Linked DNA regions of Flavivirga eckloniae. The protein of the gene in region 1 interacts with the protein of each later gene in a pairwise test. Links are inferred from orthologs where the notes say so. Each region holds a gene or a part of one and is shown on either strand. Other genes may lie near its edges. The genes, in order: C1H87_RS14765 and C1H87_RS09430.

The links.
Region 2: the proteins of C1H87_RS14765 (region 1) and C1H87_RS09430 interact in binary tests that used the Escherichia coli proteins (3 or more experiments, as listed by UniProt). The link is inferred for Flavivirga eckloniae from one-to-one orthologs.

Annotation. Positions count from the first base shown.
Region 1 is NZ_CP025791.1:3,564,286-3,567,424, forward strand. What follows is about bases 216-3,010. They hold C1H87_RS14765 (methionine aminotransferase), read left to right. Parts: upstream 216-939; coding sequence 940-2,082; downstream 2,083-3,010. Other genes in these bases: C1H87_RS14755 (LytR/AlgR family response regulator transcription factor), read left to right, coding at 216-353; C1H87_RS14760 (GNAT family N-acetyltransferase), read left to right, coding at 451-816; C1H87_RS14770 (hypothetical protein), read left to right, coding at 2,138-2,587; C1H87_RS14775 (amidohydrolase), read left to right, coding at 2,566-3,010. In the rest of the region: more of C1H87_RS14755, read left to right, coding at 1-215; more of C1H87_RS14775, read left to right, coding at 3,011-3,139. UniProt on the Escherichia coli protein: Shows aminotransferase activity with methionine and histidine as substrates, and to a lesser extent also with phenylalanine.
Region 2 is NZ_CP025791.1:2,300,132-2,303,332, forward strand. What follows is about bases 46-2,902. They hold C1H87_RS09430 (cytochrome c oxidase subunit I), read right to left. Parts: upstream 2,441-2,902; coding sequence 650-2,440; downstream 46-649. Other genes in these bases: C1H87_RS09425 (gliding motility-associated C-terminal domain-containing protein), read right to left, coding at 46-298; C1H87_RS09435 (cytochrome c oxidase subunit II), read right to left, coding at 2,471-2,902. In the rest of the region: more of C1H87_RS09425, read right to left, coding at 1-45; more of C1H87_RS09435, read right to left, coding at 2,903-3,201. UniProt on the Escherichia coli protein: Cytochrome bo(3) ubiquinol oxidase is the terminal enzyme in the aerobic respiratory chain of E.coli that predominates when cells are grown at high aeration.

The DNA.
Region 1 (3,139 bases):
AAGATAGAATAGAAATACCAGAAAACAATCAAGAAAACAGTAACGAGGAAACCATTTTTTTAAATGTAGATAAAACATTGCATAAACTTGTTTTGAGTTCTATAATGTATATAGAATCCGATCGAAATTATATAACCGTAGTAACCGAAACCCAAAAACTGTCCTATATAGATTCATTGAAAAACTGGATAGAAAAACTTTCCGACACCCAATTTATTCAAGTCCATAAATCTTATATTATAAATAGCAAATTTGTAGATAAGATCTCTGGAAATACCCTTTTTGTTAAGGCTCATAAAATACCTATTGGCAGAACATACAAACAGGAGCTTTTAAAGTTATTAGGCGTTTAAATTTTCAACAAATTATTTCAAATCATTTAATGTATAACCCCGGTGTAAGTCGGTAAGTTGCTATATTTACATGAGGTAACTATTGAAAATTGAGGCTATGACAATTAGGAAAGCTATAAAAGAAGATGTTTCAAAAATTGTAGAGCTATTAGCTCATGATGAGTTAGGCCGGAAAAGAGAAAATTTTCAAATACCTTTGCCTCCTGAATACATGGAGGCTTTTGAAGTAATCGATGCCGATGAAAATCAGGAATTAATGGTAGTAGAGGATGAAAAATCAGAAATTATCGGAACCATGCAACTTACATTTGTTCAATATATGTCTTATTGCGGTGGCTTGAGGGCTCAAATAGAATCTGTTCATTTAAAAGAAAGTCACAGAGGGATGGGGATTGGAAAAAAGATGTTTGAATGGACTATTAAAAGAGCGAAAAGCACATTTACTACAGTTAACTTCCGATAAAAAACGTCCTAGAGCTATTAAGTTTTATAATAACCTGGGGTTTGTGCCATCGCATGAAGGTATGAAAATGCATTTCGATTACAATTAATTGCTATTTAATAAGACTTTAAAATAAGATGTTCTATGCAACACACATCTAAACTCCCAAATGTAGGGACGACTATTTTTTCAACCATGAGCAAGTTGGCGAACGATCACCAAGCCATTAACCTATCGCAAGGATTCCCAGATTTTGGTGGTGACCAGAAATTAACCGATTTGGTCTGCAAAGCTATGAATTCCGGGTATAACCAATACGCGCCTATGGCAGGAAACTTAGAATTACGGGAAGCCATTGCTAAAAAAATAAACCTGTTATATGATACCGACTATCACCCTGAGAACGAAATAACTGTTACTGCGGGAGCAACCCAAGCTATTTTTACAATTATTACAACCTTTATAAATCCGGGTGATGAGGTTATTATCTTCAGACCGGCCTACGATAGTTACGAACCAGCCATTACGCTCAACGGCGGAAAAACAGTGTCCATCCAATTAAAAGCACCAAATTTTAGTGTAGATTGGGAAGAGGTAAAGTCGAAAGTGACTCATCGAACAAAAATGATTATTGTTAACACCCCACATAATCCTTCAGGCACTGTGTTTTCGAAGGAAGACATGATGCAATTAGAGGAAATTACTAATGATACTAATATTATTGTGTTAAGTGATGAGGTGTATGAGCATATGATTTTTGATGATGAAAAACACCAAAGCGCATGTTTGTTTCCAGGTTTAAAAGCCCGAAGCTTTGTAGTAGCTTCCTTTTGTAAAACATTCCATAATACAGGATGGCGAGTTGGCTATTGTTGTGCGCCAAAAACACTTATGGATGAGTTTATGAAAGTACATCAATTTAATGTGTTTTGTATCCATCATCCAACACAAAAAGGTATTGCCGATTATATGCAAGAGCCGAATCATTATTTAGGGTTGCCAGCCTTTTATCAGCAGAAAAGAGATTTATTTTTAAGCCTTATTAAAGATTCCCGATTTAAGTTTACAGCATCAAAGGGTACTTATTTTCAAGTGTTGGATTATTCGGAAATCACACAAGAATATGATCTTGATTTTGCAAAACGACTAACCATGGAATCTGGTATTGCATCTATTCCATTATCGGTTTTTAATAGTAACAATTTAGATAATAAAGTACTTCGATTTTGTTTTGCAAAAGAAGATGATACTTTAAAAAGAGCGGCAGATGTTTTGAATGGGATTTAAGTGACTTTTAATTGATATGTGGTCTAAAATCATATAACAATTTAAAAAAAAGGTCATGAAATTATTTGCAGTATTATTGTTTTTGGCGGCATCGTTAACCATACAAGCGCAAGAGGTTGTGTTTAATGGAGCTACTTATAAGGTTAAAGGAAAAACTATTTTAGAAAATAATGTAGACATAACAAGTAGGTTATCTGTTGAAGAAAAAATAGAAATTTTAGAGACTCTAAAAGAGCAGAAAGTTTTAGAAGCTGAACGTGTAAAGGCTGATAAAAACGCAAAAAAGGCAGAAAAAGCTTTTAAAAAGAAAGAAAAGGCACAATCTAATTTTGATAAAGCTAGTAGTAAATATAATAGGGCTGTGGCTAAATACGAAAGCTTAAAGAAAAGAGGTAGATTATCGCCAGTTAAAGAAATGAAATGGGTTGAAAAAGTTGAAAAACTAAAGTATAAAAGAGATAAATTTGAAGGTAAATTAAATAAATGCAAGATCAACTTAAAATAGCATTAATTCAATCGGATTTAATTTGGGAAAACCCAAAACAGAATCTTGAAAATTTTTCTGAAAAGATAAAAAACATTTCGGAAGCGGTTGATTTAATTGTGCTTCCGGAAATGTTTACAACAGGGTTTACCATGAATGCCGAAAATGTAGCAGAAACTATGGATGGAAATACTGTAGCATGGATGAAATCTACAGCATCACAGTTTAATACTGCCATGGTTGGGAGTTTTGTGGTTTTAGAGGATAATAATTATTACAACAGGTTACTTTTTGTAGAACCGTCTGGAACTATTCAGCACTATGATAAACGACATACTTTTACATTGGTAGGTGAGGATAAAGTTTATACGGCAGGCACTAAAAAACTGATTGTAGATTATAAAGGTTGGAAAATCTGTCCGTTAATTTGCTACGATTTACGTTTTCCCGTTTGGGCAAGAAACACGCAGGATTATGATGTGTTGTTATATGTTGCCAACTGGCCCAAACCAAGAGTATCTGCCTGGGATGCTTTACTAAAAGCTCGGGCTATTGAGAATATGAGTTATTGTA
Region 2 (3,201 bases), 1.3 Mb from region 1 along the record:
GTCTAGTGCCACAAGAACCAGAATCATCATCGGCATAATAAGTTGCCCCATCTAAAACCAATTGGTTTGCACTTAAAGGGGTTCCCCCAGTTGGAACATCATACCAAGCAATACCATTAACTATATTTGTTGCATAAACATTTAAATCATTAACAGTAAGTCCAGATGCATCACAAACAGTTTGGGGTGAAACTGGTATATCGGGGCATTGCGCAAAAACTGATAATGATGTACAACATAACATCAAAACATAGAAAGCATTCTTTAATACATTTCTAAATACTAGTGCTAGTTTCATAATTGATCATTTTTATTCATATCTTGATAGCTCTGAATAAAATTGTATCATCTTCACTATTTGTCTTAAATTGAAATCAAATACAAATTTATTCGATGCGCAATTTAACGGATTTTTTTGTATTTCGTCGACTTTTTTGTATTTTTTTGGTATTTCGTCGAAGAAATCAACCTTTTAGCGACTTTACGAGTGTTGAAAAATTGTATTTTAAGACTTAAATGTCTGTTTATAGCGCTTTTTTGTGCTAAAAATCCGATGTGAATATAATCCTGAATGTCAATTAATTATAAAAATAAAGCCTTTCTATTTTTAGAAAGGCTTTATTTAATATGTTGAAAGTAGTACTAGCTACTAGTGCTGTAATTCTTCTTCTCCTTCTTTTAAAGGGATATTTTGAGGCACAAAATCGGCATCATGTCCTGGTTTACTATAATCGTAAGCCCAACGATACACGTGTGGAATTTCACCTGGCCAATTTCCATGCATATGCTCTACTGGAGCTGTCCACTCTAATGTTGTAGATTTCCATGGGTTTTTCGTTGCTTTCTTTCCAAAGAAAATACTAGCAAAGAAGTTGTATAAATAAACGATTTGTACAACACCTCCTATTAAGGCAAATATGGTAATGATAACATTTACGTTAGCTAAATCATCAAATAATGGGAAGTTACTATTGGTATAATAACGACGTGGTAGTCCTGCCATACCAATAAAGTGCATTGGGAAGAATACACCATAAGCACATACTGCAGTAATCCAGAAATGGATGTAACCTAAATTCTTATTTAGCATACGTCCGTACATTTTAGGATACCAGTGGTAGATTCCTGCAAACATACCATATAATGCAGATATACCCATTACCAAGTGGAAGTGAGCCACTACAAAGTAAGTATCGTGTACATTAATATCTAAGGCACTATCTCCTAAAATAATTCCTGTTAAACCTCCTGTTATAAATGTTGATACAAAACCAATTGAGAATAGCATGGCTGGATTCATCTGTAAGTTACCCTTCCAGAGTGTTGTTATCCAGTTAAATGCTTTTACTGCTGATGGTATTGCAATTAATAATGTTGTAAATGTAAATACAGATCCTAAGAATGGGTTCATTCCTGATACGAACATGTGGTGACCCCAAACGATTGTTGATAAAAATGCAATCGCTAGAATAGATGCAATCATCGCACGGTAACCGAAAATTGGTTTACGCGAGTTGGATGCCATAATCTCTGAAACGAGTCCCATTGCTGGTAGTATTACAATATATACTTCCGGGTGTCCTAAGAACCAGAATAAGTGTTCGAATAGAACCGGAGAACCTCCTTGATAATGCAATACTTCGCCTTGAATGAATATATCTGATAAGAAGAATGATGTTCCAAAACTTCTATCCATTATTAATAATAAGGCTGCTGATAATAATACTGGGAATGAAACCACACCAATTATAGCTGTAACAAAAAATGCCCAGATTGTTAATGGAAGTCTTGTCATAGACATTCCTTTTGTACGTAAGTTAATTACCGTAACAATATAGTTAAGCGATCCTAGTAATGATGATGCGATGAATATGGCCATAGAAACTAACCATAACGTCATACCCATACCTGAACCTCCTTGAGCCATTGGTAAAGCACTTAACGGTGGATAGATTGTCCAACCTGCTGCCGCTGGTCCAGCTTCAACAAATAGGGATATTACCATGATTACACTCGATAAAAAGAATAACCAGTACGATACCATATTTAAAAAGCCTGAAGCCATATCACGCGCTCCAATTTGTAACGGTATTAATAAGTTACTAAACGTACCACTTAAACCAGCTGTTAGTACAAAGAATACCATAATGGTACCATGAATGGTTACTAATGCTAAATATATATCTGCATCCATAACACCGTCTGGCGCCCATTTACCTAGTAATGCTTCAAACAATACATTAGGTTCTTCTGGCCATGCGATTTGCATACGAAACATCATAGACATTAAAACACCTATAACTCCCATTATTGTACCGGTAACAAGGTACTGCTTGGCAATCATTTTATGGTCTTGACTAAATATATATTTAGTTACAAACGTTTCTTTATGATGATGTCCGTGGTCGTCGTGTGCGTGAGTATCTGCGTGTGCTGACATAATCTTATATCGTTTTATCTTTTAAATTTGTTAGTTAATTAGAGAGTTTTTGAATGCTTTCTGCTCTTTAATCCAAGCATCATATTCTTCTTGAGTTTCTACAACTATTTTCATTTGCATGTTGTAATGAGACTTTCCACAAATTTTGTTACATATTAACAAGTAATCAAATGTGTAAGGCTCTAAAGCTTCTTCTCCTTTTGCTAATAGTGGTTTACTATTTTCTACTCTAATATCATTAATTCTATTAACCTTCTCTTTCATTTGAGGTGTTTCCCTCATATCTGCAGTTGTAACTGTTGGCGTGAAACCAAATTGGGTAATCATACCCGGTACACAGTTCATTTGCGCTCTAAAATGAGGCATATAAGCTGAGTGCAATACATCTTGCGAACGCATCTTGAATAATACCGGTTTTCCAACTGGTAAGTGTAGCTCTGTAGTTATTACATCGTCTTGTGCATTAGGATCAGATTCATCTAAACCTAAGATGTTAGCACGATCTATATCTATTAAACGTACATTAGCTTTTCCTAAAGTATTATCTGCTCCAGCGTATCTGGCTTTCCAGTTAAACTGCTGCGCATATAACTCAACTACTAGCGGATCGTCACTTTCATCAACACCCATTATGTTAATCCAAGTGTTTAATCCGTAAATAATCAAACCTGCTAAAACGATTACTGGAATGATTGTCCAAATAGCTTCTAGCTTATTATTGTCTGCAAAGAATAATGCTTTCTTTCCTTTTTCACCCTTGT